Regions from separate parts of the Shewanella sp. DW31 genome, predicted to be linked through region 2. Evidence: riboswitches for the same ligand, from Rfam matches in the RefSeq annotation. Region 2 holds a riboswitch; the other holds the start of a gene.
What was found. Region 2 has a riboswitch for thiamine pyrophosphate ahead of thiC (phosphomethylpyrimidine synthase ThiC). Riboswitches for the same ligand answer to the same signal wherever they lie in the genome.

Region 1: linked by a shared signal. The riboswitch ahead of GWI56_RS08900 (TonB-dependent receptor) and the one ahead of thiC (phosphomethylpyrimidine synthase ThiC) in region 2 are both predicted to bind thiamine pyrophosphate.

The regions. Positions count from the first base shown of each region.
Region 1 covers NZ_JADWMP020000008.1:48,177-64,353, reverse strand. Annotated here, with positions in the region: gene GWI56_RS08915 (phosphotransferase) at 1-722, opposite strand, end outside; gene pnuC (nicotinamide riboside transporter PnuC) at 722-1,375, opposite strand; gene GWI56_RS08905 (hypothetical protein) at 1,422-1,682, opposite strand; gene GWI56_RS08900 (TonB-dependent receptor) at 1,780-3,999, opposite strand; TPP riboswitch at 4,054-4,192, opposite strand; gene GWI56_RS08895 (Crp/Fnr family transcriptional regulator) at 4,390-5,070, shown strand; gene tsgA (MFS transporter TsgA) at 5,138-6,313, opposite strand; gene deoD (purine-nucleoside phosphorylase) at 6,364-7,068, opposite strand; gene GWI56_RS08880 (YcfL family protein) at 7,369-7,764, opposite strand; gene GWI56_RS08875 (PaaI family thioesterase) at 7,934-8,431, opposite strand; gene GWI56_RS08870 (PaaI family thioesterase) at 8,418-8,945, opposite strand; gene hinT (purine nucleoside phosphoramidase) at 8,942-9,298, opposite strand; gene GWI56_RS08860 (PDZ domain-containing protein) at 9,443-11,209, shown strand; gene GWI56_RS08855 (LuxR C-terminal-related transcriptional regulator) at 11,327-11,962, opposite strand; gene GWI56_RS08850 (cytochrome b/b6 domain-containing protein) at 12,260-13,006, shown strand; gene GWI56_RS08845 (cytochrome c3 family protein) at 13,104-13,454, opposite strand; gene GWI56_RS08840 (AI-2E family transporter) at 13,964-15,046, opposite strand; gene GWI56_RS08835 (sulfurtransferase TusA family protein) at 15,274-15,507, opposite strand; gene GWI56_RS08830 (M48 family metalloprotease) at 15,619-16,177, shown strand, end outside.
Region 2 covers NZ_JADWMP020000015.1:6,478-22,654, reverse strand. Annotated here, with positions in the region: gene cmoA (carboxy-S-adenosyl-L-methionine synthase CmoA) at 1-57, shown strand, start outside; gene cmoB (tRNA 5-methoxyuridine(34)/uridine 5-oxyacetic acid(34) synthase CmoB) at 54-1,046, shown strand; gene GWI56_RS13400 (M3 family metallopeptidase) at 1,363-3,216, shown strand; gene GWI56_RS13395 (LysR family transcriptional regulator) at 3,420-4,328, shown strand; gene GWI56_RS13390 (putative metalloprotease CJM1_0395 family protein) at 4,476-6,680, opposite strand; gene GWI56_RS13385 (chemotaxis protein) at 6,686-6,949, opposite strand; gene thiH (2-iminoacetate synthase ThiH) at 7,052-8,167, opposite strand; gene GWI56_RS13375 (thiazole synthase) at 8,164-8,928, opposite strand; gene thiS (sulfur carrier protein ThiS) at 8,930-9,133, opposite strand; gene GWI56_RS13365 (HesA/MoeB/ThiF family protein) at 9,135-10,037, opposite strand; gene thiE (thiamine phosphate synthase) at 10,030-11,922, opposite strand; gene thiC (phosphomethylpyrimidine synthase ThiC) at 11,925-14,048, opposite strand; TPP riboswitch at 14,250-14,348, opposite strand; gene GWI56_RS13350 (hypothetical protein) at 14,516-15,868, opposite strand.

The DNA.
Region 1 (16,177 bases), on a different contig from region 2:
TCATCACACCAATGTTTGATTTCGATTTGAATTGCAAGCAGCTTAGCCACCCGCTCATTCCAATCGTGAGTATTGCTATCACCAATATCTCTACCCTGCTTCAATGGCACAACACGCCTTAATACTGGCTCACTAAATGTTACAGAAGCCTGATAGGCAAGCATTTGCTGGTGATATTCCTGCCACTGCTCAGTGATGCTAATAGCATAAGGCCCTGTAGGCAGATCGCGTAATTGCAGCAATAACGCCAATAGCAAACAATGGGCTTGGTTAGGGTGCGTTTCTTGTTCTGCTGCCGGATACTGTAAATAATTAAACGTCGATTGTCCCAACACAAAATCAGCTGCACTCGTTTGGCGTTCTAACGCTGGCCAGTGAATTAAGAACTCGTTTTCAATATCGTCACTTTCAATAAAATCACTGAGGTAATAACGCTCATCTTCGCTCACCCACAACAGTTCAGGAGCAAGTTTAGCTTGAGCCAATTGCTGCCAGTAAAAACGCTCCTGCTGGCGGTTGCAAAAACTGTCCGCCGCATCGGCATTCACCCGCAGCACATAACTGCCTGTGGGCGTAGTAATTTTATAATTATGATTACTTAAGCCGCCCGCAAGCTCATGAATACTTAACACGTTAACTAGCCCAGCACTTTTGAGTATGGGGTAAAGTGCTTTGAATGGCTCGCCCACTGAGCGTTGCATCGAGGCGTTTATATCGAGCATTAACTAAGTAACTTCAAGGTATTAGCTTCACGGGCGTCGGCTAACGCGGTTCGCCACAGGAAATACCCCACGACCGCCAGACCCACATAAAGCACGAATAACAAGGATGTCAGCATCAAGCCTTTGCTGAGATAAAGGTAAATCGACACTATGTCGATAACCACCCAATAAAGCCAATTCTCAAGTACCTTTTTTGCCACTAAATAAGTCGTCATCACGGCGAAACAGGTTGTCGCCGCATCTAGATACGGGAATGCGGCTTGGGTATACGTCGCCATACCATGACCAACCAAAAGCGAAATCACGCCCGTCGCTGCGATCAACTTTAAATGGGTTTTCAATGGCCAAGTGGTCACTTTTACGCCTTGATGCTTATCACCACCTTGGGTCCAGAGCCAATATCCATAGAGCGCCATCGCCATGTAATACACGTTAAGCACAGACTCCATCAGTAGCGACACCTTCCAAAACAACACAGTGTAAATGGCGGTACTGGCAAAGGCCGCCGCCCAGCACCAGACGCTCGCCTTCATAGCCAGCAGTAAATATGCCATCGCCAACAATACCGCGAGGGCTTCCCATACGGTCATCACATGGACTTCACCAAAGGCCGTATTAACGCTCTCGACCAAGGTTAACCATAAATCTGTCATAGTGTTGTTCTCATTGCCTATTTGTCGCTTACATGGCGGTCAATCATTATTCGCTGTGGGCTAAATTCAGCTCACCACCGATAAACTTACACACAAATACCGCCTTGCCCCACTTCTCATGGGCAGCTTGCATCTCGGTCGCCAGCATAGTCATCACATCTAAATAATCGCCGCACACTTGAGTTGCCATCGCATTAGTCACACGCTCGATATTGGGATAGCTATCCACGCGGCCAATAAACCACTTGATAGGATCGAGGTAATTTTCATTAAAGGGATACATGCTAATTTCTGCGGTCAGTTTCATTTTAATTCCTTGATATTCTGAAGTAAGGCTGTAGCCCAAATACTGGGCTACAGTTCAGTTAACACTTAAATGATTATGCTCACTTTAAAATGAGCTATTACATAAACTTAACGTTAAAGGTTACGCCAATCTGACGCGGATCGCCGTAACGAATATATTGCTTTTCCGCCCAACCGTTATCTGGCTCATTGCCAAAATAGAAACCACGCACACCGTATTCCTCATTAAACAGATTGCGTCCCCATAAATATGCCGACCATGCGCTCGCCTCATAACCTACACGGGCATTGACGATAGTGTAGGGTTCAGAGCGGGATTCATTGCTGTCTGAATAATAGAATTCACTCTTACCGCTAAGATTCAGGTTAGCAAACCAACCCGAATTGGCACGATAAGTCCCGCCAAGGCTGTAGGTAACATGTGGAGAATGGGCTAGATCGCGGCCAGTTAAATCCACCTCAGTGCCATATTTGTCCTGATACTGGTAGTCACCGTAGGCCGTTTCTAACCAACCTAAGCTTGAGTAAACTTGCAGATTATCCGTGGCATACCAGGTTGCATCTAACTCAGCGCCATAGTTATTCGAACTGCCTGCATTTTCAGTGAACAAGATAAAACGCTGTGGTTTATCGGGATCTTGCTGTGATGCAGCCACCTGTTGATCTTGTCTGTCCATATAGAACAGCGCCAAATTAGTATCGATAAGTCCCGCTAACCAATGGGATTTAAGGCCGATTTCATAGTTATAGAGCGTCTCAGTACTAAACTCTTTTTTATCGTTCAACTCGACGGGCAAAGTCATGTTAAAACCGCCCGCCTTGTAACCGCGCGCAACACGGACATAAGCGTTGTGCGAGTCGTTCAGCACTTTACTCACAGCAATATGACCGCCCCACATGGTTTCGCTCGGGTCGAAATTATCGTTATTCGTATCAGAGTAATGGCTGTTGCGGCGCTCTAAACGTAGCCCCACAGATAAAGCATAATTTGAGCCCAAATCCGTATCGAGCTGACCAAACAGTGCATAGTTTGTCGCCTCATACTCTGAGTCTAAGACTTCATCCGGCGAAGCATTGTATTCAGAATACAATTGGTTATCTTCTTTCAGATTCATGGCATACACACCAAGCAACCAATCAGTACTCTCTGCAAAAATACGGCCCTGCTCGGTAGAACTTAGGCGAAACTCTTGCGACGCGGTTTTACGCTGACCCGTTTTATCCCAAAAATAATCGTATTGACACGGCGCCAGATTGCCATTGTCATCATTGCATTGCTTAGAGGCCCAATATTCTGAGTTAGCCCAATCGCCATCGTAACTGTAATGGTGATCGGTATTGGCAAAAGAGGTTAACGAAGTTAATTCGAAGTTTTCTGCGCCAGAATAGGTCGCTTTAAAACCCGCGCCTGTGGTGCGTTGGCTATCAACACCCGGTTGATCCGATGTTGTCTGGGTTGGTGAATTGGTTAAACTCCACACATCATAGCCATTATCGAAATCGGCATGCAGCACAGTTAAATCAAACTGCAAATCATCAGTCGCATACCAGCGCAGCTTAGCGCGGCCGCTGAATTCATCGCGACCATTGGTATCATCACGGTCTAAATACAGATTATCGTGGTAACCATTTTGCTGATGTTGCTGCATTGACACACGATAAAGCAGCTTGCCAGAATCCGTTAATGGGCCAGAACTGAAACCGCTAAAAGTGCGCAAATCATCATCGCCTAACGACACTTCGCCGCCATGCTCAAACACATCAGTTGGATCGTTACTCTTCAGATAAATCAATCCCGCTAAGGCATTCGCGCCGTAACGCGTCCCCTGCGGTCCACGAAGCACTTCGACCTGCTGTAAATCGTACATGCTCGACACCATACCAATACCGGATAAATCGATATCATCTATGATGTAACCCACGGAAGAATTAGGTGCGCCTTGGTATTGTTCCTGCTCTCCTACACCGCGAATTTGAAAATATTTCGGCCGCGAGCTTCCACCTGACCAGTTAAAATTGGCGATAGAATTAAGCAGATCTTCAAAGTGTTGCGCACTTTCATCTTGAATTTTTTGACTGTCGATAACGGTAATGCTGGAGGGCATTTTTTCTAAGCTTGAACTGCGAAAATCCGCCGTCACCACTATGACTTCCATCTCAGTGCTGGGATCGGGTTTATCGATAGCATCGGTTTGTGCAAATGCAGCAGTGCTCAGCGCTGCAGCGATGGCTAACGCCAGCGGCGCTCGGGCTAAAAATAAGCTTGGCGATACGGTTGAAAATGGAGATTGATGGTTTGACGTTTTACGGTTTGACATAGGACCTCAAATATAATGTTTGAGATCCGGCAACGAATAAGCGATTCAGAAGTGTGCTGTTGATTGGCCCATTCCTACGCCGGTATTAGCCGGATCAGGTTCTAAGGGTTCGTCAGATGACATCTCAGTTTGCAGCCGTTAACGTTAAAATCAGAGTAACATTAATGCACAACAAACACCCCTTGGCGGCGCCTAGTATACATGACAGAAATAAAAAGTGGGCACTCTTATCTCTGCGATTCAATTAAATGTCGCGAAAACCACTGCCCTTCAGTTCGTATGATGAAAATATCTTTAGTAGCCGCCTAAATCCTTTCGTCCATTTGACCGCCTATCATGATAATGCTATAGAAGGTCGCAATTTCGAACACAGTAAGAGGATCATAGTCGATGCAGCTAAAACCTTTATCGAAAGGACGTTATAGCCAGCGATGGGAGCAAGACTATCCACTTATTGAAGCGGTTGTACTTAGCTGTATCAGCGAAATAAAAATGCTCAAAAAAGGCGCTCACCTCATGACGCAGGGGGAAGCGATGGCATCACTTGTATTGGTGAAGCAAGGTCGCGTATCACTCGGCCATACCGCGAGAAATGGTCGGTGTTTTCAATTAGGTACTATTGATTGTGATTCACAGCTGTTTGGCGAAATGGAGTTCTTCACCCAGTACCATTGTCAACTAGACATTATTGCCAGTGAACCCTTAGAAATCATGTTGATTAGCGCTGAAAAACTGCAAGATTGCCTCGGTCAACACCCTCAACTCGCGCTATTTTTCGCTAGTGCAATTGCGATTGACTACCAAGACACAGTGGATATTTTTACTCGGCGACTGCTCTATCCCATCAGTTATAACGTGGCATTTGATATTTACCATGAATACTTAAATGACTTGCCCGTAGATGGCTTTAGTAAACGTTATTTAGAGGCTGAACGATTTGGCACTACCGACCGAGTCTACCGTCGGGCGCTACAAAATCTTGAGGAACGAGGCTTAATTGAGCGGAAAAAAGATGGCATTCGGATTTGTAATCTCAACGCACTCAAGAAATTTGTTGAAGCAGGTATATAACCGCTTTCAACATAACCCACACTCGACTTAATTTAACAACCGAGTGTGGGATGCATGCACAGGTAAATTAACTTACCGATGGCGAGTGTTGTTCCATAGCCGATTTCATCCGACTTGAAACGATCAATAGCATAAATATCGCTGCGTAAAGCAGAGGTATCACATACATCACTGTTTGTAATCCGATAATACGTTCAAAGAAAGAACTGATGGCTGGGCTAAACATCGCCCCTGCACTTCCGCTAATAAGAATATATGACACATTTTTGCTGCTAGCTTTTTTTACAAAAGACACGCCATAAGCAATAAATGCATTATAAAGAGCAGCACACACAAAACCATAACCATAGGTTAAATAAGCTATCCAATTAAGATTATTAGTACTGACAATGGCAGCGGTGATCACCATAGCTAAAGCAATAATACCGACTAAGAAATGGTGAATTTTTACACGAGTCACAATCACAGTCGAAATTAACGCCCCAACTAGCGCAGCGGACCAATACTGGGTAATAATATTACCGGCATCTTCAAACGGAATATCAAATTTTTGTTTTACAAATAAAGGTGCCCAAGTTAAAAAAGTATATAAAGCCAGCATTCCTAAAAATAAACCAATACCTCCACTAATAATGCCGAGATTCCATTCAGACTGTTGTTTCTCTTGTGTTGTAGAAGATTGCTCACAAATAGAGAAATGAGTGAACAAGGTAATAATGACTGTACCGAACGCCACTAAACCTACGGCTAAATAGCTATAACTCCATGATAATGAACTTGTTAATGCATAAGTCGTTATTAATGGAAAAATAACGCCTGCAATATTAAACGTTGCATCTTGCACCACTAACATTGTGCTTTGTAATTTCTCTTGCCACACAGACACCACAATCGTACCAGCAATACATAGACCGATACCGCCACAAAAACCAATTAAGGTCATTGCTACCATCACAACTTGTAGAGAACTGGTTAGATGTAAAGCCAGAGCAGAAAGAGCAACCAGACTGTAACTTATCAAGGTCATTCTTTTGATACCCATTTTTTCAATAAAGAAAAATGCTGCAATCGTCCCCGCGAGTGCACCACCATTGAGCAATGAAAAGATTGATGCAACTTCGTTAACATTAGCGGCAAATTTCTCAGCTATGGGTTCAATCAACATCCCAAATTGGGTCGCAAAGCCCGCCATAATAAAATTGGCGAGAAAACTGATGGCTGTTAAAGTAATTTTATTATTCATTATGTCATTCCATAAGTGAAATGCTAAGGGTTCAAAGGATGGCTTTAAACCTAATTGAGGGCGGTTTCTAACGCGAGCTCGATCATATTATTAAAAGAGAGTTGGCGTTCTTCGGCCGTTGTTTCTTCACCGGTTAAACAATGATCCGATACCGTTAAAATGGCTAATGATTCGATACCTTGTTGGTGTGACAATCCATAAAGCCCCGCCACTTCCATATCAATACCTAATACCCCAAAACGTTCAAGTGCAGGGATCATATCTTCATCGGGATCGTAATAAAGATCACCACTAAAGATATTGCCAACTTTTACACTAATGCCTTTCTCATTCGCTGTGGTATAGGCTTTATGCAATAAAGAAAAGGTCGCAGAAGTTGCCATTTGGTAGCCGCTACTACGCTTAGCGTTAGTAGGTGAATCCGTGCCTGCGGCTTGGGCTAAAATAACATCTCGCATTTGTACATGTTTTTGTGTTGCACCTAAACTGCCAATACGAATAATGCGTTTCACGCCAAAATAATTAATCAGCTCATGGCCATAGAGCACCATAGATGAAATACCCATACCATGCCCCATAACGGAAATGCGTTGTCCTTGGTAAAAGCCCGTGTAACCAAGCATATTGCGAACATTCGTGACTTCTACGGCATCGGTGAGATAGGTTTCAGCGATATATTTAGCACGGAGTGGATCACCCGGCATAATAACAGTTTCAGCAAAATCAGTAGGTTGAGCATTAATATGAGCAGTCATCTTTCTATCCTCATGTGGTAATATGCTGATAGTAGTGCTCAATCACTGAATGTATTTAGGACTAAAGTCCGGATTTCACCTTGCCGTAAACCTTTTTGCTTAAAAATGGGTAATTTATCGCAACTTTCAAGGTCAAAAAGACGAAAGCTTATAACATTTGAATGACCTTAAGATCACTAAAAGTTGATGTAAAACGAATAAAAAGGCTTACTCCTTAAAAGAAGTAAGCCTTTTTAGAACGGGTTTAATATCAAAAAATCAATTAAACACGGAATAAACTAAACAGAAGTAAACTCAAGCTTAGTTTGAAAAGGTTTCACGCACGTATACATCAAATTTAACCACTTGGGCATTAGGTGCAACAGCGCCGACTTGCAATTGCTGTTTGCCGTGTAATTTTACCGATTTCCAGCTGGTCGCTTCATCTTCGATAGTAAAGCCGCTGGCATCGTACCAAGTGAATTTATATTGCACACGCATATCGGAAGAGGATTTGCTAACAATCAACGCTGAGCCCTGCACTAAATCACCGACTCGGCGTGCATCCACACTCTGTACCGCAATGTCTCTGGCAAAGCTGGAATTATCGACGCGGGTTTCACCCAGTGAGCTCACTGAAATCCCTGCGGTATGTGAGGCACAAGCACCTAAGGTAAGCGCTGCGGCCAGTAATAACCCTGTATAAACTTGTTTCATATATTTCTCCTAGTCACGCCACAAAATACGCAGCTAGCGCATCATTTCCTATTAAACGATAAACTAATCGAACAGTGCTGAACTCATGCTTAATAACATAGGCTAAATAAAGCATTCTCAATCTAAAATAGTGAATCAGTCATGCTTCATCAATCTAAACTTAATCAGATTAATCAATCAAAAAATGTGCCCGTGCCGTAGCAATAAGCTGCTTACGATTGGTTTGCCAACAATCAATATTCACGTTAGCGACTCGTCGACCCTGACGGGTAATACGACACTCAGCAAAACTATCCTTGTGCAGACCTGCACGTAAATAGTCGATTGAAAAATCAACGACTTTAGGCACCTTTGCTGTTTGCATAAATACCATTAACTGCACTATCGCTGACATTTCCATAAAGCCCGCAATCACACCACCATGAATGGCGGGCAACACAGGATTACCGATATTGTCATCTTTAGCGGGCAATTTAAAAATCAGTTCATCACCAAAACGCTCCACCTTCATGCCAATAAATTTGGCATAGGGAACGTGCTCAAGTAAATGGCCAAAATCATTAAGTTCAGTGGCGCGTTTAACTATCCCTTGCACATCAATAGGCGCTTTAACCTGTGCGTTTTGAGTTGTACTGGCTGCATCTAGTATCGAATTATTTGCGCTCATCACTCTCTCCTATCGCAGGCACGGCTTCACCCATTAACGCTTGCCTAAAGGCATCACCGACCATTTCAGGGCTGATCCGCATAAAAGAGCCGACGGCATGGGCGATGGGATCGTCAATACTGTCTTGGTAAGCAATTGCACGGGTAAAGGCAATATTAGAAGACAACTTGTAGCATTCTGCGAAACCAAATACAGGCTTATGGGGCTGAGCGGGCTTCATGTAGTCCACCCGTAAATCGAGCGTGGGTGAGATTTCTAACAATTTGAATTTATGGAAAATTGCGCTCACGACTGCACTGCCACAGGCAGTATCCATTAAGGTAGTGATCACTCCACCATGGATAACGCCCGTATCGGGATAACCAATTAATTCAGTGCTGTAGGGCAACTCAATCAACACATGGTGCTCACTCGCCTCCAATACGGTTAAACCGAGACGGCGACACTGAGCGAGTTGATCCACAAACCGCTGCGCCATTTGGGTCAGCGGGAAAAAATCCGAATTGACCTTCATTTTCCTTGGCTCAACATGGGCCCCAGAGGCTCCCCGCCCACAAGGTGGAAATGAATATGATAGACTTCTTGTCCACCATGTTGATTGCAGTTCATGATCAGTCGGTAGCCATCTTTAGCGATACCCGCTTCCGCCGCCAATTTAGCCGCAACCGTCATCATACGGCCAAGCACAGGCTCATCAGAGGCTTTCATCTCATTAGCCGTTGGGATCAAGTGATTCGGCACAATCAAAATATGCGTTGGCGCCTTAGGGGAAATGTCTCTAAAGGCAGTCACAAGTTCATCTTGATACAGAATATCCGCGGGAATTTCGCGACGAATAATTTTGCTGAAAATCGTTTCTTCGGCCATGGGGCGTCCTCCTTGGGTTAGTTGGCATAGTATACTAGCAATTCAATACTTTGTGTCTGCAGATATTTTGCTTTTCATTTGCCAGTTGCAGGCATTTTTGGCAGCATGGCCACCATTAAAATACTCAGGTTTTGCAGGATAAATATGATCCATTACCAGATAATCCCCGTCGATCCGAAAGCCCATTTATTCGCTGTCACTATGACATTATCACAACCCAAGTCAGTGCAGGTCTTTAGCCTACCCGCTTGGCTGCCCGGCAGTTACATGGTGCGCGACTTTGCCAAAAATATCATTGAACTCAAGGCAAAAGATGCACAAGGCCAAACGCTTAAGCCCACCCAACTAGATAAGCAAACTTGGTCGGTTGATAATAATAGCAGCGAAATTATTCTGACTTATCAAGTGTATGCTTGGGATCTGTCGGTGCGCACCGCGCATTTGGACACGACCCACGGCTTCTTTAATGGCAGTAGCGTATTTTTATCTGCCCATGGTTTTGAAGACACTTTACACACCGTCTCTATAGAGCCACCAACAGAGCCAACATCAAGTGACTGGCGCCTTGCTACCAGCATGACTCGCACCAGTGGTGACGATTTTGCCTTCGGCCAATTTTCAGCTAAAAGCTATGACGAGCTCATCGATCATCCGGTGGAAATGGGCTTATTCACCTTAGGGAGTTTTGATGCCTGTGGCGTGCAGCATGATATCGTACTCAATGGTCGCCACCGTGCTTGCATGCCAAGGCTCTGCCAAGATTTAAAGACCATTTGTGAGTATCAGATTAACTTCTTTGGTACGCCTACACCGTTTAAACGTTATTTGTTTATGACCTCAGTATTAGACAATGGCTTTGGCGGTTTAGAGCACAGAGCTTCTACTGCATTAATGTGTTCACGCAAAGACTTACCACTGTCGCTCGATGCGCCAGTCAATAACGACTATCGCACTTATTTATCCCTGTGCAGCCACGAGTATTTCCACAGCTGGAACGTTAAGCGCATTAAGCCTGAATGCTTTTTACCCTATAAACTTGAGGCAGAAACCTATACGCCACAATTATGGGCCTATGAAGGCATCACCTCCTATTACGATGACTTTCTTACCTATCGTGCAGGTCTGGTAGATGAACAAAGCTATTTAGATATGCTGAGTGAGACCTTCACCCGTGTCTATCGCAGCCAGGGACGCTTTAAACAAAGTGTTAAGGACTCAAGCTTTAATGCTTGGACTAAGTTCTACAAGCAGGATGAAAACGCACAAAATGCCATCATCAGTTATTACACCAAAGGGGCTCTGTTTGCGCTGTATTTAGATTTAACCCTGCGCAGCGAAACCCAGGGCAAATACAATCTCGACCATGTTATGCAGATTTTATGGCAGGAATATGCTCTGCAAGATAAAGGCACCACAGATACTTGCCATCAAGCCATCGTGGAACGACTCCTTGGTCGTGATTGCCAAGATCTGTTTGCCTACTTAGATAGTACGGACGATATTCCGTTAGCGGCTTTACTCGCCGAATTTGGGGTCAACTTGAGTCTTCGATCCAGTCAAGGTGCGCAAGATGTGGGCGGCGGGCAAGCGAAAGGTTATGAGATTGCATTCGGCGCGAAAACCCAAGCAGCACCTATAGGATTAAAAATCGTGACTGTCACCCAAGGTAGCCCTGCACACCTTGCAGGGTTAAGTGCAGGTGATGTGTTAATTGCCGCGGATAACCTACAAGTCACAGGACAATTTGAGGCGCAGCTACAGCAATATCCGCTGGGTGAATCCTTGAATCTACATTGGTTTAGACGGGATGAATTGATGACGGGTGAGTTAACTGTTGCTGCCGCGCCTAAGGATACTGTCGCCCTATCCATTCGTGACAAAAGCAAAATAGTGGCTTGGCTTGGACGTTAATAGACTTTCGGCTTAAGAACTCTTTTGAGAAATAATAAAAGGGGCTTTAGCCCCTTTTATCTGAGATAAGACTTAACTTAAACGTATATACGTTTGTATATCAATACTGATATCGACTTAAACCACCACATCGTGCAAATAGGTTTGTGCCCACGCAATCGCTTGACCACGGCTAGACACTCCAATTTTACGGAATACTCGGTACAAATGGGTTTTTATCGTGCTTTCACTGACAAACAACTGATTGGCGATATCTAAATTAGTACTTCCCGTCAACAATGCTTGTAATACTTCACGCTCACGGATAGTTAACGGTTCAGTGTCTTCGAACAATCCAAAATCATCATTTACCCCATTAATGAGCTGAATTGGGATGACCCTATGACCTCGTAAAATATTCGAGAGTCCTAGGCTTATTTCAGTTAAACCTGCATCAAGATAAAACACCCCTGCAGTTGTGGCAGCTTGCATTAAAAAACGTGCATCCACTTGTTTAGGGAACTGTAAATAGACAACTCGCACACTCGGTTGCTCACGGGCAAGTAAACGTTGAAATTGATGGGCTTTTTGAAGATCAACAGTCGCTAAATCGATCACGACCATGGAGGCATTATTATCTTTGATTTTCTCACACATCTCATCAGGGCTGACTTGGGTCAACTTAACGAGAAACTCCTGCGGCCAACGTCCTGCGAGCAATTCCATCAATACTTGCGATCGTGACACTACAATCCAATGTAATATTTTGAACATCCTGCTCACTCCCTGTCTGGTTAACGATTATTCACTTTAAGGATCTAAGATCCTCCAAATACGACTTCAACATCCGTTCAATAGACTTCCAAGTCTACCGTGGTCACGATATTAGCATTAGATAAAACAGATTAAAAAGACTTACGTAAAAAATATTTACCGTACGCAAATCAAAAACTTCTAACACTTTCGTTGACTACACTATCAATCAGAAGTCTTAATTGAAACTGAAAAAAGTTACTGAAATTTTAGGATAAAAGCGTAAGATCATACCAACACAAAAAATAAGGAAATTCCATGTCCAGCAGTAACCCCACCGCTTTTGAAATAAAATCCTATCCTGTGTGGGACAAACCGACGCGATTATTTCATTGGATTAATGTCATTCTTGTGCTCGCACTCATCTTAGTCGGTGGCATCATGATGTATCGCACTGAGCTAGGCATATCTGAGTTAACAGGTAAAATTGGCTTGAAAACTTTACATGTGTGCATAGGATATGCGTTCGCAATAAACCTCATAGTCCGCCTTGTGTGGGGTTTTATCGGTAACAAATATGCGCGTTTCAGCCACATGTTTCCCAATGCTAATAGCAAAAGCGAATTAATAGCTTATAAGACTGAATTAGCCGCGGGGAAAAATCCGCAGTATTTAGGTCATAACCCTAAAGGTAAATTTGCCGTGCTGGCCATCATGTTGCTATTAGTGACCATAATGATCACTGGACTTTTGCGTGCAGGTACAGATATTTATTATCCGCCGCTAGGTAGTGCTGTACAAAGCTATCTTGCTGATACCAATGTCGAACCAACAAGCTTAAAACCCTATGATGCAACGGGTGTGAATGCAGAAAAAGCGGATGCACTTAAACCAATGAAAGGATTGGCAGGTCAAGTGCACGTCTATGCGGTTTATGTGTTGTTACTGCTGATGTTATTACATGTATTTGCGGTGATTTATACTGAAGTAAAACGTCAACCAGGGATTATTTCAGCCATGTTCTCCGGCAAGAAGATCATCCAAGGTCAGCCAAAAGACGAGTAATCGGTTAGTAAACGGATAAAAATAACGCCAGCATTTGCTGGCGTTATTTATTTAGACATGAAGGTATATACCAACTTTTCTAAACGTATTTTTGAGATTATTTTTTCAGAACAGTTGCTGGGGTACGACCATCATCATGGCAACTTTCACAGGTAGGTTTTTGACCGACATTCATATCATGTACCGCATGACAATCTGCACAGACTAAATTACCGTCATGTGGCTTATGCACAGCGTCCATTTCAGCATAGGTACCATGACAACTTTGGCACTGTGCAAATTCAAAAGCACCATCCGCAGAAGGTGTACCATCTTTATGACAGCTTTCGCATCCACCCGACTCAGCATGGAAATCAGACAATTTTTGATCTGCAGCAAATGCGGTTGGCGACAGCGCTAACGCTGCCAGACTTGCCCCGAAAAGCGCACTTAATAGTTTTTTGCTCACAATAGTATCCTCCAATGGCGATTGTCAGTGGAAATTCTTGTCAGGGTGACTTCCATCTCTCAACCAAAATAAATAGCACGACTCGATATAACTTAGCTAAGGATGAACGAATAAGCAAACCCAAACTAAGCGACACAACTTTATCAACATACTCAAGGGTAAAATGTGCGCTGCATCATGTAACCACATGCTTATATAAGAGTTTTACATCTACCTAACCTAGAGGCTACATAATGTAAATCCCTAAACTGGCAAGCGACAGAATAAATCCCCCTTAATCTAAAACTAAAAGCTCGATTCATGATGATACTTAAGACAAAGTGATAATAAAAAGGAATGACAATAAGTGAATGGGTACAGAGTACTAGACGAGGATGCTTTAAATAGTGAAGGCACAACATTCAACCAAAACGCCTCTGGCACTTAATTCAAATGCCAGAAGGAATTGCGATAACAGTTAACTCGCCCACTATAACCAATGATACAAATAGCTATTAGACAGGTAGGCATCAACTCGCATCAAGTTTATTGTCAGCCTCAAGCTCTGTTTTAGGCCAAGCGTTAATCACGGCTTTGACCAACGATGCTAATGGAATGGCAAAGAATACTCCCCATACACCCCATAAACCGCCAAAGACTAAAACGGCCGCTATGATGATCACCGGATGCAAATCCACCGCATCGGAGAATAAAATAGGCACGAGTAAATTACCGTCGAGCGCCTGAATAATACCGTAACCCAACATTAAATAGCCAAATTCAGAACTAAAACCCCACTGAAAAAATGCCACTAGGGTGATAGGTAATGTAACTAAGGTTGCACCGACATAAGGGATCAATACCGATAACCCCGTTAACACACCAAGCAACACCGAATATCGCAGTCCCATCAAGGCAAACAAAATATAAGTTGCGACACCAACAACCACGATTTCGATCACTTTGCCACGAATGTAATTAAAAATCTGTTGGTGCATTTCAAACCACACTTTACGCGCTAACTGGCGATTTGCGGGAAAAAATCGCTTACTGCCGCTAATCAGTTGATCTTTATCTTTTAAAAAGAAAAACACCAGTAAGGGCACTAAAATCGCGTACACCATCAAGACGAGTAAAGAAGCTGAATAACCGATTAATTGCTTAGCAATATCCAACACATGTTGAGTATCGAGCAGTTTTTTAAGCTCACCAACCATCAGATCTAACTGCTCTGGATTGATAAATCGTGGATATTGATTGATCAGTGTTTGTATTGTCAGCAAGCCTTTATCTATCATGCTAGGCAAGTCGGCAATTAAGCTAACACCTTGACGCCACACACTCGGAATTAAGCCAAATGTCAGTAAAACCACGATTCCCAAAAACAACACAATAACCAAGGACGCACCAGCGGTGCGATTAATCCCCAATTTAAGCATTTGCGCCACAGGCCATTCCAATAGAAATGCCAACACAAGAGCGACCAACAGCGGAGCAAGTAAACCTGCCGCAAAATAAATCACTAGCGCGAGCCCGACAAGAATAGCCATTAAGGTCACAGCTTGTGGATCACTAAAGCGCTCTTGGTACCAACGAGAAAAAACAGTAAACATGGATCATTCCAATATAGTGATGGCTGGCGAGGCTTCCCAAACGCTCAGGAAAGTTTATTTATCATGATGCTATTCGAGACTTTACTCAGTTAGACTTTCGCTTCTACACGTCAGCTAAATCAAAAAATAAACTGACAAGAGTAAACAACCGAGCCTGAGCGGCACTCTGGCTCAGAATTAAGCGATTAATGTTAGTCTAAGAGGATTTAAACATAAAAATCCTCAATTTATCCCTGAGATAGATCAACTTTGGTGACCATCAAGGCTAACAGACCTGCATCATTACGCAACTCTTGCACGACATGCCCTTGTTTTTTTAAATATTGGGGAACATCTCGCCGCGAACCAGAGTCTAAGAGTAAGATATGCAACTGCTCACCCTCTCGCATTGGCTTCAATGCAAGCTTCACTTTCACTAAGGGTACTGGACAACGAAAGAGCGTTAAATCAATAAAAATCATAATGAACTTGCTATAGACGAACTTGGGCCATTATCCTAAGTTGCACCTCAAACTACAAGCTAAGTGCAGTATCTGCCTTTAGTTGAGATAATTAGAAATAAAAGGATCCGCTTGCGTAACTTGACTTTTTTGACTCGATTCAAACCTTTTGTTGCAGGCGCACTCTCCTTGATGCTGCTAACCTTCGCCGCCAAAAGCTTTGCCAACAATGACTTACCGGATTTAGGTACCGCCGCAGTTAACACCTTCAGCCTTGAAAAAGAAATGGTTTACGGTGATGCTTATATGCGCATCATTCGCTCATCGGCACCTATGCTAAATGACCCCGTGTTGAGTCAATATCTTACCGAGCTTGGCAATAAACTGGTCGCCCATGCCACAGGCGTAAAAACGCCGTTTTATTTTTTCCTATTACAAAATGATGAAATCAACGCCTTCGCCTTCTTTGGTGGCCATGTTGCCGTGCACACAGGCTTATTTCTCAATGCCGACAATGAAAGCGAACTCGCTTCAGTATTAGGCCACGAAGTGACTCACGTTACTCAACGTCACCTTGCCCGATCCCTTGAAGCACAGCAAAAAAGTAATCCTGCAACAATTGCCGGTTTACTCGGCGCCATTTTGTTAACGATTGCAGTACCACAAGCAGGTATGGCGGCGCTTGCGACAA
Region 2 (16,177 bases):
CACTTTAGTCTCTGGTTCCAATGCTTTAACTTTGCTTCTATGGTGGCCATCAAGTGATCAGCTTTAGCTCGTTTTACCAACAAATCGCCGATTCGAATCTACAGCATTGGCTCGAAACCCTGCCGAGCATTTTAGGCCAATGGCAACGGGAACATAAACACGGCAACTTGCCAAAGTGGGAAAAAGTGCTCAACAAGCTGCACTATCCTGCTCCCGACCAAGTGGATTTTGTCGATAGCGTGACCGTCGGTAGTGGCGAGCAACTCAGCCCAGGCGAAAAAGAGAAGTTAGAAAACCTACTGCGCCTATTTATGCCATGGCGTAAAGGCCCCTTCCACATTCATGGCATCCACATCGATACCGAATGGCGCAGTGACTGGAAATGGGACCGCGTTAAGCAACATATTTCGCCGCTAAACAACCGCACTGTGCTCGATGTCGGTTGCGGCAGTGGTTATCACATGTGGCGCATGTTGGGCTCAGGTGCCAAACGTGTCGTCGGTATCGACCCTTCGCCGTTGTTTTTATGTCAGTTTGAAGCAGTCAAACGTTTAGCTGGCCCCCATCACCCAGTGCACTTGTTGCCTCTTGGCATTGAAGAGCTGCCACCGCTCGATGCATTCGACACAGTTTTCTCCATGGGCGTTTTGTATCACAGACGTTCGCCTATCGATCACTTGTTACAACTGCGTGATCAATTGCGCACCGGTGGTGAGCTCGTGCTAGAAACCTTGGTGATAGATGGCGACGAAAATGCCGTACTCGTGCCTCAAGATAGATATGGCAAAATGAATAATGTATGGTTCATTCCATCTGTTGCCGCGCTCATGCTCTGGTTAAAGAAGTGTGATTTCACTGATATCCGTTGTGTCGATACCGATGTCACAGCCCTTGCCGAGCAACGCCGTACCGACTGGATGCCCAACGAATCATTGGTTGAATACCTAGATCCTAACGACATCACCAAAACGGTTGAAGGTTATCCTGCGCCCAAACGCGCCACGATTATCGCAGTAAAAAATCAACCTAATCAGGATTTAAACTAACCTTTTCAGTATGAAGTAAGCGAATATCAGTCATTGCGTCCTCAGGGGTTGAGTTGGTAATGACTGATATCAAAAGTCGAAAGATCACCATTCCTCTAGTTCATCTGGAATCTGGAATCTGGAATCTGGAATCTGTAGGTGTTCAGCAGCTCAGTGTAACTCCTTCCTTGGATAGCAATACATTTGCGACTCCCACCCTTATCGTTGACATCCAGAACAGAACAGGGTTTCATGCATAACAATGACTTGAAGCTAACTCAATTGGATACTAAGTCAAAGTTAACTCATTCCATCACAGATGCAGAACACATAACCCATGTTAAAACCCACTTTACTGTTTGGCTTGAGCCTTTATGTTACGAATGCCGCCTATGCGGCGCCAAGCCCTGTTCCCCTTTTAGTTGAACAATGCCTGCGTTTGCCAAGTATTGATCTTGCGACTGTGTTCGCCAATGCGCGTTTAACTGCGTCTGAATTAACCTTGGCCCAGCGCGCACTTATTTTTGAGCAACAGATGTTAGGGCTTAATAATATCAACGACAGACTCAACTATTACCGTGGGTTTAACTTACCAAGTGAGGAACGCGAGGGTCTACTGCAATGCCAGCTACACCTCGCCGACACCCTGTCGCAACTTATCAGCCAAACTGAATTGAGCCAACTCGCCTATGCCTTAGCCCAAGGCAATGCAGAACAAATACTACTGAGCCAACAGCTTAAACAATTGCTACAACAACATTGGAGCGCCGAGGAGAAAGCGAAATTACATACAGCACAAGCCAGCATAAGCCAAGGGTTAGGCAGTCAACAATTTAGTCTTGCCTTCAATGACAGCCAATGCCAACCCGAAGCGACTCAGCAACAACATCATCTGCATAAAAAAGGTGATAGAAGTGATGAGCCGAAGCCCGACAGTTCAAAGCAGAGCGACTTTTCTGGCACTATCGCCAGTTACTTACTAGCGCAAGAAAACGCCGTATGTCGCCAAAATGTATGGCAGGCCTACCAAGCCAGAGCCAGTGAAACCAATCAAACGGCATTACAGCGAATTGCTGAGCAGCGCCAACAAGCCGCCACTGCTGCAGGCTTTACCGATTACAGCGCATTAGTGCTTAGTTCGCAGCAGTTATCGTCCCCTGAATTAGTCAAAGCCTTTCTCGATAGCCAAACCCAAGATCTGCAAGTGGCTCCCTGGGATATTGGGCGAACCCTGTCACAACAAGCATCAGCCAAGGGGCCGACATGGCAAACTTCTGACGTCTTGAGTCACAGCTTTACTTATCTGCAAGTGTTTGGTTTACACTTTGAGACCATAGAAACCGCTAAGGTCGATAAAATACCTGCCGATCCCAATCGGCCACATATCGTCAGGGTCTACCACCAGCAAAGATTGTTAGGTGAAATCTATGTGGCGTATAACCCAAATCCACAGCAAGGTAGTCAACAGCAGACATTGCGTCAAAGTGTACTCGGCCAGCAATTTGGACAACAAGCGTTGGATCTCAAACCACAGCTGAGTAACTACAAAGACATTGAGCAATTAACCGAATCCATCGCAGAGGCTGTCACTTCCCTTGCTAAAGCGAGCCATTTCTACCTCAACAATGCCATGGGACAGAGTCAAGATAGCTATTTTGTGGCGAGCCTCTGGTTAGCTGAAGTGCTACGCCATCAACTATTTCCGCAATTTGAGCACACCTATTTACAGGAGCGTGAAACACTGGCTAAAGCTTATTCGAAGCAGCTTAAAGTCTTTCGCGCTAAGGTTGCAGTCAACTTTTACCAAAACTCAAGTGCACAAGTCTACCCCGATCTCGGTGCGGAGTTTAATGCGAGCTTTGGCCAAGACTGGCCACAAACACAGGATTATCCTTATAGCTTCAATACTATCGCCAACGAAGGACCGCTCTACTACCAATCACTCTGGCAAGCATCGCTAGCCCAGCTGATAGCTCAATCCACATTCAACTGCCAAGACAAACTCAAATTATTCAATGTATTAGTCATCAATGAAGACGCTTTGAGCTTAAGTGACCAATTAAAAGTGGTCATTGGCGCCCCCGTTGATAGTGCTGCACTGATCCAAAGAATTTCAAATAGCGCCGCTTCAGAACATGCTGACAATTCCAACAATCAAGCTTTCGACGCAACAGGTTCTTGTGCGTTTTAAGTGTGAATGCTTAGGATGTGTTTGTGACTCGCTCGGGTGCAAACACTGAAAATCGTCATGATTAGCCTCTCTATCCCCTCAATAACTTAGCGCGACATAACTATCTATATGTCGTGGGAATGACTGACTCTATGATATTTAATTGAAAAAGTCGTAAGAAGTGGCCACTATAAGCCTCAATCTATCGTTTTTTTGAGATTATAATGACTCGAGCTAAATCTACCTTAGAACAATGGCGTATTTTGCAAGCGGTGGTCGATTTTGGCGGCTATGCCCAAGCGGCCGAAAAACTCAACAAGAGTCAATCGTCACTTAACCATGCCGTTGCCAAATTACAGCATCAATTAGGTATCGAGCTACTCGAAGTCAAAGGCCGTAAAGCCTATCTCACCCCGCAGGGCGAAGTGCTGCTGCGCCGCTCACGGCATGTCACCCAAGCCGTCAACGAGTTAGAACAACTTGCGAGTAATCTTGAACAAGGGTGGGAGCCAACACTCACGATTGCCCGTGAAATTATCTATCCGATGAAAAGCTTAGTGTGTGCCCTCAATGCGTTTCTGCCCCACAGTCGTGGCACTCGAATCATCATGCTGGACTCAGTGATCACCGGTACTCAAGAGCTCATTCTGCAGAGTAAAGTCGATATTGCTATCTGTGCAGGGGTGCCGCCTAAAGGGTATTTATCCGAACCCTTATGTGAACAAGAACTCTACCTCGTCTGTCATCCAAATCATCCACTCGCTGATTTAGGCACAATTGAAGACGATAAACTACTGGCACAATATTTACAGTTAGTGATTAAAGATACTGGAGTGCAATCCAACATTGATATCGGCTGGCTCAAAGCTGAGCAGCGCTGGACAGTCTCTAACTTCCATGAAGCTAAAGTCATTTTAAATCAAGGTATTGGTTTCTGTTGGATCCCCTCTTTCTTAGTCCAAGAAGAATTGGCTTCGGGTAATCTAGTACGTTTACATCTTGAGGGTAGCCAAAAACGTCGCATCATGTTGAGCTTAGTTATCCCTAATAGGGATCAACAAGGGCCTGCATCAAAACTGCTCGCTTCCTTGATTTTAAAACAGCACGGAATTGAAACGACGAATAGTCATTAACAGCAAGATACCAAACGAGTTATCAATTCGAGTGAGCAAAACGACAAGTGCCAACTGCTGATTAAATGGTTAGTTCTTAGTGGTACTGAGAGGTTGTTTCGAAAAAGATGATGAACAGCGAATCATGGGAATAGTTAAAGCCTAATCTTACACACTAAAGTCGACATAGCGTGCTTGTTGATAACCCAAATATTGCGGCTGAATAAATCCCGTCTCCTGCAAGAGGTCATCCTCCACATATAACTCGCTCTGCAAAGACACATTAGTATTCGCGCTAGCACTGATATTTGAAGACTGCTCATTTACATTGTTTGCGGACAAAACATCCGTAGATTGCAAATTGCTAGGCAGATCATTTGAAGATGCCAGATAAGAAGGCTGAATATTGGCTTGCGACGTCATATCGACACGAGCTGAAGGTCCGGCACTGGCTTGTGCAACCGCGGCATAATAACGGCTTGCAGCACTATCGGATCTTGAGATAAAACCCGTCGCTAAATCCGCTGAAGTTGAAGCTTCTCCAAATGCTAAAGTTGCGGTCGGTGGCTCAATCGTTTCCACTGTGGTCGATGTAGTGACTGAGTCACTGATATCAGAAGAGGTTTTCGAACCCGTATCAATGACTTTCGTGTTGACCGTTTGCGCCTCGATCGCTTGTTTTAGCTTATCAAGCGCAGTAGAGGCGGGGGTGAATACAGCCTCTTGGGGCTGAGCAATATTACCGGACTCATCAACGTCTCCCGTCACTACAGGTGTATGTTTTTCTAACGGTGGCAACTCTTTGATTTGAGCATCCGCGTCTATTAATGTTTGAGCCGTTTGCAAGTCAACAATTTGTTTTTGTCGCTCCTCTGCCAGCATCACCTTAGCTTCATTCATTTTTTGCAAGGCTTCCGCGGCAACACGGATATCCGCTGATGACGGGTCAACAGGAGCCATTGCTGCGGCATAAACTTGCTTCATTTTGTTTATCGTTGCAAGCGGGTCGCCTCCCACTGGAGAGACATCAATCTGCACTTCGCCATCGGTGGCGTAACGTTGGCCATCAGCACCCTTTTCATACTTAAAACTCGGGCTCTGAGCGTATTGTCCTCCGACGGTTGCGTGGGCATGCTCATGGGCTTTAACCTCTGAATCTCGAGTTTTAAGTTCATCGACTTGCTGTTGCTGTTGAGCCTGTACTTTTTCTTGGGCTTGTATCTCTTGTTCCTGAGCCTGCTGAACCAGTGATTGCTGCTTTGCCTCTTCCGCTGCTGCTATTTGCTGTTTCCGCGATTCTTCTTCCTGTACTTGCTTTTCAAGCTGATTATCATTTGGGGCAAAGACAGCAGCTAAGACTTGTTGACTATCATCTGGGTTAGACGCTGCCGCAGGAGCATCTACAGGACTAGCTTGAGCCTGAGCTTCACCGAAAACTTGAGTAAATTGTTCTAACACAGTCGGTCGAGCAACATCATTGCTAGCGGATTGATCTGTGGCTTGCGTAGAGTTTGACTGACCAACAGGCCCTGCACTCGTTGCTACACTCTTATTTACAGCACTCTTATTTACAGAACTGTTAATTGCAGAATCGGTCGTAGTGGGATCAACTAACGCAGCTCCAGTAAAGACAGTTTGTGGTCCAAACACTGCCGCTAAATAAGGCATTATTGGAGAAATATCACCCGTATTGGATGGATTGAAAGCAGGAATATCAGTACCCCTAGTGCCAATTGATGGACTCAGAGGCGTAAAAATATCAACGGGAATATTGCTCGTTACACTGAGATTTGGACTTATTGTAGCCAAGGAATTTACCCCAAGTCCGCTATTACTCGTACCCGCGACAGGCGAAAATACCTGAGTAGAAATAGGTGCCGCAATCTGTCCCCCGCGTACACCAGAAATGGATCTTGGTCCTGTTAACAAACTAAAACTCGCATCGGCATGTAAGCTAGCTCGATCATTTAACGTATTTACCTGAGGATTGCTCCTTGGCGTTGGTACGGAAAAAGGAGCGACCTCGAGTGCTTGGCTTGCACCATTCAGTACAGGAAGTACAGATGCAGCAGTTGATGAAACAGCACTAGAAGCTGCAAAAGACACATTTGGTGATGAGTTAAGAGATTGGGAAACGTTAGCAGCTAATGAAGTAATAGGCGTGGCTTGAACTGGAGCAAATGAAGTTCCAGTAACCTGTAGTTCATGGACACCACTCGCTTCAATTTTTGCGGAGCCTGCAGTGTGAGCGCTGGCTCCTTGATAAGTGCTATTAGCGTGACTCTGGCTTAGATTAGAGCTGAGCATCTTATCATGTGCCGAAAATGAAGAGGATGGCGCTCCAACCTTAAGTGATAGCGCCACAACCGACATGATATTTACACCTTAATATTAATGATCGAACCTATCGTTTCAGAATCAGTTTCAATGACTTCTGTTGACGCTTCCCCTTGTCTTAATGACTCATTAGCGGTAAGTAATGCCGAGGTTTTATCAGGCTGCGCAACATCTCTTGTAGATTCAGCCGGAGCCGCACTTTGAGTCGGTGTAGGTTTAGCCACATCTATTGTTGCTTGAGTGAGCCCAGATTGAGCACTTTGCAAGCCTTGCAGACCGGATGAATAAGCAGATTGGATTTGCATAACGGTATTCCTGCACGCTGTGATTAATGGGTCAATTATTGACCAATCACCTGCAAAAGTACAGGTTTTATCCGCATTCTCACCATTTATTCACGGTCTTATTTATCCTGTGATCCAATTGGCTTCCCAATCCTTAAATACGGGATTAAACCCCTGCCGTTGCATCTGTTCGATAACTTGCTCGACACTGCGATCATCGCTTATCTCAAATTGATCGAGTTGACTGTCAGGCGCTTGATAGCCGCCCGGTTGCGTCGAACTGCCCGCACTGATTTGAGTAATTCCAAGTGGTAAAAGATTATCCCTCAGCTCAGGGCTTTCCCTTGTCGACATGCTGATATCAAGCTGATGATTAAAAAGTCTAAATGCACAAATCATTTGTACTAAACCTAAATCCGATAGCATAACTTTTGGGGTGATCCCGCCAGTACAAGGCCTTAACCTTGGCAGCGAAATACTAAAGCGAGTGCGCCAATAGCGACGCTCTAAATAGTCAAGATGATATCCCATCATTAACGCATCTAAACGCCAATCATCCAGCCCCAGTAACACCCCAAGACCAATTTTATCGACCCCCGCCGCCGCAACTCTGTCCGGTGTTGCTAAACGATAGGCAAAATCCATTTTTTTACCTCGGGAATGGTGACGAGCATAAGTCTCGGGCTGATAGGTCTCCTGATAAATCATCACAGCATCTAAACCTAGCGCGACTAACTGGCAATAATGGTCCTCACTCATGGGCTGAACCTCCATCGCCACATGGCTAAATTGCTGCTTTACCAATGGCAAAATCTGCTTGAAGTAATCGATACCAACCTTAGTTTCATGCTCACCCGACACCAGTAAAATCGAATCGAACCCCCTATCTTTAATAATGGCCATCTCGACCATCAACTCCTGCTCATTCAAGGTTTTGCGTTTGAGTTTGTTACTCATGCTAAAACCACAGTAATCACATTCATTAGCGCACAGATTAGAGACGTATAGCGGTAAATACATGCCAAGATTCGCGCCAAATCGCTGCCGCGTAAGCGCCGCTGAACGTTGTGCCATGGTTTCGATATAAGGTTCAGCCGCAGGTGATAACAAGGCCAGTAAGCTGCGTAAATCCCCTACTGGACTCACTAACGCCCGCTCGACATCTTGGGCTGTGCAAGAATACAAATCGAGTAACAGTTTATCCCGTGGGATGTTGGCAAATTCCGCTACAAAACTCATTGGTTTAAAAATCCTGTCAGAGGACTGGTCTGTACCGCGCCCGTTTGTACTCGGCCAAGCCCTGCTTCAAAGGCCCGTCTGCCGCATTGCACCGCCTCCTTAAAGCACTCGGCCATCACTATCGGCGACGCGCTGCTGGCGATGGCGGTGTTGACGAGCACCGCATCGGCGCCCAGCTCCATTGCCCGCGCAGCCTGTGAAGGTGTGCCAATGCCAGCGTCAATCACCACTGGCACCCGCGCCTGCTCTATGATGATTTTTAAAAAGCTTTCAGTGACTAAACCTTGATTACTGCCAATCGGACTCGCCAGTGGCATAACAGCAGCGCAGCCCACTTCTTCTAAACGACGGCACAGCACAGGATCGGCATGCACATAGGGCATCACGATAAAACCTTTATCACAGAGAATCTTAGCCGCTGCTAAGGTTTCAATTGCATCGGGCATCAGGTACTTAGGATCGGGGTGGATTTCGAGCTTAATCCAATGAGTTCCCAGCATTTCACGGGCAAGCTCAGCCGCAAACACCGCTTCCTTGGCGTTTCTCGCCCCCGAAGTGTTAGGCAATAGCCGGACACCCGCTTGACGTAACGGCGTGAGTAAATCATCAAGCCCCATTTTAAAATCAATTCTTTTCATCGCAACTGTCACTAACTGCGATTTTGAAGCCATTATCGCCTCGATCATCACTTGGCTATTACTGAACTTTCCCGTCCCAGTAAATAAACGCGACTCAAACTCCACATCGGCAATCTTTAACATACTAGCCTCCCGCTACAGCTGAGAAAAGTTCTAATTTATCTTCATGTTGGCAGAGAATAGATTGCCAGCGATTGCGCGGAACGACCTCAGCATTCAACACGATAGCAACTGAATCGAGGGCAATATTTTGTGCGAGGATCACAGCCGCGAGTGACGTCGGTTCAGATAACGACTGCGGGATATTGTTTATGTGAATTAAAATCATATCAAACCTCAAGACTATCTTTATTTGATGATAGATAAGCCCCTTTGGGACCACACACGTCACAGTGGGGATCCCGCGTTAATACAGCAGCAGTCCACGCAAGTGATTTAGCGTCAAAGCGCCAAAAACGCCCCAGCAAGGCATTTTTCGGTTCATCACAACCGCTGTCCACACTCAGCAAGAGTTGCATTGCCACCAAAGATTGCATTGACGCCATCACGCCTACGCTGGGGCCGAGTACACCTTGTGTACTGCAGCTCTGCGACACTCTCGTCTGTGCGGGGAAAATACAGTGATAGCAACCACCAGAGGGGAACTGCATTTGGTCGACTGCAAACAATTGACCGCTAAATGCTGCGATTGACGCACTGACTAAAGGCAAAGCCGCTTCGATACAGCAGCGATTAATGGCTTGGCGAGTCGCGAAGTTATCTGTGCAGTCAAGCACAAGCACTCTTTTACCCTGTTGTTTTTCCTGTAAAATATCAGCCAAATGATGAACTGCAGTTTCTGCATTAAATTCCGTATAATGGGCAGTAACAGTGCAATGTGGCGCTAAGCCTTTGAGCTTTTGCTTGGCAACTCGGGCCTTATTGAGTCCAATGTCGGCATCGTTGAATAACAATTGTCTTGGCAGATTTGATACTTCAACCTTATCCATGTCGATTAAGGTCAAGCTGCCAATGCCAGCACAAGCCAGATACTGCGCCGCCAATTGCCCTAAGCCGCCAAGCCCTACAATAACAACGCTGGCGTCGACCAATTGCAATTGCCCTGCCTCACCGACCTCTGGCAATAAGACTTGCCGAGAATAACGCATGAAATCTGAATAACTGAGTGTATGAACGCTTTGTGTACCGTCGCAAAGAACCTCTGCGTGAGCAAGCGGTTGGTTTTTACTCATGCTTAGCAACCAACTCATGCTTTACAGCCAGTTCTTCAGACAAGCTACATTGCTCCCAAGCTTGGCTCAACTCTGCAAATGCTGCGACTGGATCCTGAGCCTCGGTTATTGCGCGCACCACAGCAATATTGCCGACCCCAGTGGCTTTCACCTTTGCCAGATTAGCTAAGTCGATGCCACCAATGGCGACCAAGGGATAGTGGTCTTGGAGTAACGCCACATAATGTTTAAGTTTTGCGAGCCCTTGGGGCGCCGAAGGCATTTGCTTCGTCGTGGTTGGGAATATATGCCCAAGCGCTATGTAGGATGGCGAGTATTGATGCGCCAGTAGCAACTCAAAATAACTGTGGCTGGATATACCTAATGCGAGCCCTGCCGACTGAATGGCCGCTAAGTCGGTAACGGCGAGATCTTCTTGGCCTAAATGTACCCCAAAGGCATGGTATTTTATCGCTAACTGCCAGTGATCATTAATAAAAAGCTGTGCATTAAAATGCTTACCTAAGGCAATGGCCGTTTGAATTTGTGCTTCTAATTCGGAGCCAACCAACTCAGACTTACCTGACTCACATTTGCCTAAATCAGATTCGGCTAGCACTGCACTAGTTAACTCGCTGATGTCGGTTTTTATCCGTAACTGCAGGGTTTTAACGCCGGCCGCTAATAAACTTTCCAGCATGATTAAGTCACTCACCACAGGGTAAACACCAAGATCGGCATCGAGCACTTTAAAACCGTGGGGTAAAATATTTTGAGGTGGCGTCGAGACTATTCTTACCTGAGCGGTTGCCTGATCTGTTGCGGATAAAACTGTTACAACTAAATCATTACCAACATCAAGGTGTTGGTTGAGTTGATGACTAATAAAATTGCCATCACACAGATTTATCTTGGCATAGCGGGACAAGTTATTAGGCCAACCCGTACGGGCCAACGGCCCTGGACCTTGCCCTAAACCAATCGCCGCGCTTAAGCCTTGACTCACGTAGGCTTTGGCAACCACCACCGCATCTTGCAATACAAAACCTTGCGCTAACACGGCGGCAATGGCCGATGATAAAGTACAGCCGCTACCATGGTTATGACGGGTATTAACCCGCTGGCTGGCTAACCAGAAACGCCCATTTTGATGCAGCTCAGAGCTCGCGCGCACTTGACGACAAACTAGATAATCCTCGGCAAGCTCAAGATCCCAGCCATTACTCTTGTAAGCGGTATCAAGAGCGTGAGTTTGAGTTTGAGTATCAGCAAGAATGTCAGTGCAACCAAAGCTCACATCGCCACCTTTAGCGAGCACACTGCAATCAAGGCTCTGGGATAAAGCCAGTGCCGCAGCAGCGAATTGCGCTTTAGTCGAAACATCACTGTGAGTTAACCGCCCAAGTTCAAGCACATTGGGCGTGATAAGTTCGATTAAACCTTTGAAAGGCCTAAAATCTAAGGCTGATTTAGCCGCACTTTTTATATCCTGGCAGTTATCTACTGCTAATGCATCGCCACAACTGGCGACCATCACAGGATCGACAATCACAGGCACTGATGGATAGTTGATTTTAAAACTCGCGATCCAATCTGCCAGCAATGCCACTTGAGTTTGATCTGCCAGTAAGCCGATTTTAATTGCTTTGGGTGGCAAGTCGGAAAGTAAAGTCGTCAGCTGAGCCATTAACATCGCCGCTGATACGGGCTCGACTAAAGTGACCGCCACAGAACTTTGCGCCGTCACTGTGGTGACCACACTGCAACCGTGACAGCCCAAATCTTGAATTGTCGCTAAGTCCGCCTGAATACCGGCACCACCGCCACTGTCTGAACCAGCTATGGTCCAAACAAACGCGGGACGCTCGGTATTCATGGGCACATTATCCCCATGAATACCCAACATAATTAGGCTTCCTCAGCTTCGGCGACAAGCTTGTCTTTCACGTGATAGATCTCGGCGCCCGAAGCAGCAAACTCTGCCGATTTTAGCGCCATTGCCGCTTCCAACTCCTGCGGCGTCTTGATTGTGACTTGCATAGCTTGGGCAGCCGCTTCAACTTGATCCGCCTTCGCTTGTGCCGCCTCTAAGCCAGCGGCATAGGCGCGCACATCTTGGGTGATTTTCATCGAACAAAATTTAGGGCCGCACATAGAGCAAAAATGCGCGACTTTAGCGGATTCCTGCGGTAAGGATTCATCGTGATAAGCACGTGCGGTTTCAGGATCGAGTCCTAAGTTATATTGATCTTCCCAGCGGAATTCGAACCGCGCCTTTGCCAGCGCATTATCACGAATTTGCGCACTCGGATGACCTTTCGCCACATCGGCGGCGTGGGCGGCAATCTTATAAGCAATCAAACCTTGCTTAACATCTTGTTTATTCGGTAATCCTAAGTGTTCTTTTGGCGTGACATAACACAACATAGCGCAGCCGTACCAAGCAATCATGGCCGCGCCTATGCCGGAGGTGAAATGATCATACCCAGGTGCGATATCGGTGATTTGTGGGCCAAGCGTGTAAAACGGCGCTTCATCGCAGTGAGCTAACTGCTTGTCCATGTTCTCTTTAATGAGCTGCATCGGGATATGTCCCGGCCCTTCGATAATGGTTTGTACGTCGTATTCCCATGCGATTTTGACTAGCTCACCTAAGGTTTCAAGCTCTGCAAACTGGGCAGCATCATTAGCGTCGGCAATCGAGCCTGGACGCATACCATCACCTAAAGACAGGGATACATCGTAGGCAATGCAAAGCTCACAGATCTCACGAAAATGGCTGTAGAGGAAGTTTTCCTTGTGGTGACTCAGGCACCATTTGGCCATAATTGAACCGCCGCGGGAGACAATCCCTGTGACGCGTTTAGCCGTCATCGGCACATAACGAAGCAGCACACCAGCATGAATCGTAAAGTAATCAACACCTTGCTCCGCTTGTTCAATCAAGGTATCGCGGAACACTTCCCAGGTTAAATCCTCTGCCACGCCGTTCACTTTCTCCAGCGCTTGATAAATCGGCACTGTGCCAATGGGCACTGGCGAGTTACGGATGATCCACTCGCGGGTTTCGTGGATATAACGACCTGTGGATAAATCCATTACCGTATCTGCGCCCCAACGGGTAGACCAGACGAGCTTTTCCACTTCTTCCTCGATGGATGACGTCACCGCCGAGTTACCGATATTGGCGTTCACTTTCACCAGAAAGTTACGCCCGATGATCATAGGTTCGGCTTCGGGATGGTTAATATTCAGCGGAATAATCGCGCGGCCACGGGCGACTTCAACGCGGACAAATTCGGCGGTAATCGGTTCGCCGACTAAGGCACCAAAAGCTTCGCCCTTGGCTTTACGATTGAGGATTTCATCCTGTACTTCGGCAAGTGCCATTTTCTCGCGGATCGCCACATATTCCATTTCGGGCGTGATAATCCCTTGACGGGCATAGTGTAATTGACTGACTCGTTTACCCTGCAGCGCTCTGCGTGGGCGGACAATGGCACTCGAACCTGCCTCAAAACGCAGATGATCTAAACCGTCATCGGCGAGTCTTTGTTGGGTAAAGTCTGAGGTCGCGCAGGGTAATTGCTCTGTATCGTTGCGGGCTAGGATCCAGTTTTGTCTTAATTTACTCAGGCCTAGACGCACATTGATATCGGCCTCAGGATCGGAATAAGGTCCGGCGCAATCATACACTCGGATTGGCGGATTTTTTTCCATGATAGGCGCATCATCGGTACCGCCGACAAGGGTGTCAGTCTGCAGGATTTGCCGCATGCCAACGCGAATATCAGCACTGGAACCTTCAAGGTAAATCTTTTGTGAATTAGGATGTTGCAGCGGCGCTAACGTATCGATAAAGACTTGGGCCTGCGCGCGGGTTTCGCGGCGACTCGGCGCCTTAGGCACGATTGATTGACTAGACTCAGCCGATTTATTAGGCACTGTCGATTTATTAGGGATTGTCGATTCTGGTGCTGTGATTTCTATCGCATTGGCAGCTACAGCTGGGTTTGGGTTTGAACTGGACATAAGCAATCTCACGTTAAAAAATGGAGTTGCTTGTCTGGAGAATTGAGTTGTTGATAGCTGGACATGGCAATCAACTTTTGTGGCCAACACTGGCTTCAAAAATTGAGTTACCCTGCTCAATAACGATTAAATCTAAACATTAAGGCTTAAAACACTGCTGAGTAAACAGGTGTTCAAGCCGTCTATTTTAGCGATTTAATGTGTGTTATTACGCTTGTTTCCTTCGCAGGTTTTAACCTGATCAGGTTCAACGGATCCCGAATAAACGGTCTCAGCCAAGAGGCACTCCGACAAGATGAGTGCGCAGTATAGACAGAAGCGGCAGCAACAAACAAGGAAAAAAGCAATTAAAAATCTTAACCACCAATCCAAAATAAAGATTCATAATTAATTGTTTTTAATTGATTAAATAAAACTAAACTAAAAAAGCTATAATTAGAATGAAAATAAATCATAAAAGAAAGTCACTATTTATGGGGTTTGAGCATCATTTTGTTTAATCGAGATTGAATGGCATCATCAATAGCTTGATTGATTTTTTTGCCACTGCAGTTAATGGGAAAACCTAAATTTTCGGCGTTAGGATTAACTTGAGTGCCGACTTGTACCACGCGATAACAAGTATCCCCTTTACGCACAATACGATTTGGGTCTAAGGGTAAATCTAGACTCGTTGTGCCACCGAAATCATCGGCATTAGGGACAAATAGCACCTCCATCTCTGGGCTCATTTCACTCATATTCGATTTCCGGGTGAACTTATCGGCCTGTTCAATGACGAGATCATCGAGCGCTTGCTCGCGCTGACGTTCAAAATATTGCTGGGTGAATAAACTCATGCTTGAGCTTGTCGCTATTGTGCTCTCACCTTCTGCTGCAGGCGAGCTCTTAGCGCCAAGCTGCGGCTTTAATTCTGAGGTATCCAACGTATTCGTTGGTTTTGTTGCCATCGTTTCAGTGGGTTGTTCATCACTTGGGGCAATTGATTGAGTTTTCTTTGATTGAGATTGGATCGATTGAGTGATGTTCGGTTTAACCGTATCTGGGTTCACTTTTTCTGACTCTACTTTTTCAGAGACGGCCTTTTTGGGTGCTATTGTTTCAGGCATGACCTTTTCAAGTATTGGCAGAGGCTTCACTTGAGTTTGAGGTGTGGGAACAATTGTAGGCGTAACAGAACTTGTCGCTTCAGTCTTATCCTCGGCCTTGATCTCAGTTTTGGACTCCGAGGTTTCGGCTTTCTCTACCGCGGGAGCATAAATAAAGTATGCCTTGATCGCTGCCACTTTAGGACCACGGCTTTCTACTTCTTTCAATCCAAAGGGATTTAACTGCGGGCGCCACAACATGCAGATAAATAAAAATAAACACATATGCACTAAGATTACAAAAAATAACAGACTTAATCCTTTGAAATATGGCTGACGAGTACGTAACCCCAATCCTTGAGCACTAGTTTGTATCGTCCCAGACAGTTCAGGTTTAGATTCAGACTTAGGAACCAATTTATCTTGATGTTCAGCATGGATTTCTTGCAGTACGACATCTTGGGCTTGCTCTTGATATATAGCTTGAGTGTCATGCTCAGTGACTAAACGGCCTACACCGCTATTGAACGCTAATGGCTCCGCATTAGTAGTAAAAACAGGCGTTTGAGCAGCATCCAGTTCACCGAGGTGATGATCAAAGGCGATAAAAGTCTCACCTTCTGGCGATGTGACCGAAATCAGCAAAGCACTATTGGCATCATCTCCAATCGCTATCGCTGTAGGAGATGCTGTCAATAAAGGCGCGGCCTTGGGTTGATGTTGAAAAGGCAAAATCCATCCTTAGGTTTTGTATAGTATCCATTGATTTCAATGATGCTTAACGTGGAACAATTGCACTCAAATCCAATATCAATCCAATATCGGGTTGGTGAATATTGAAAGCGAATTATCTATTGATTGCATTTACTTACGAGTGCTCAACGCAGATTAGAGGAGGCAAACAGAGCAAAGTTCAATGCGAATGCAACCTGCTACAAGCACAGCACTTTACGCTAGTGCTTGATAAGTCACTTGCCAGTTAAGACAAATAAGGCTGGGAATTGGGATCATAATCGCGCTAAATTGAATGTTAAATCTCAC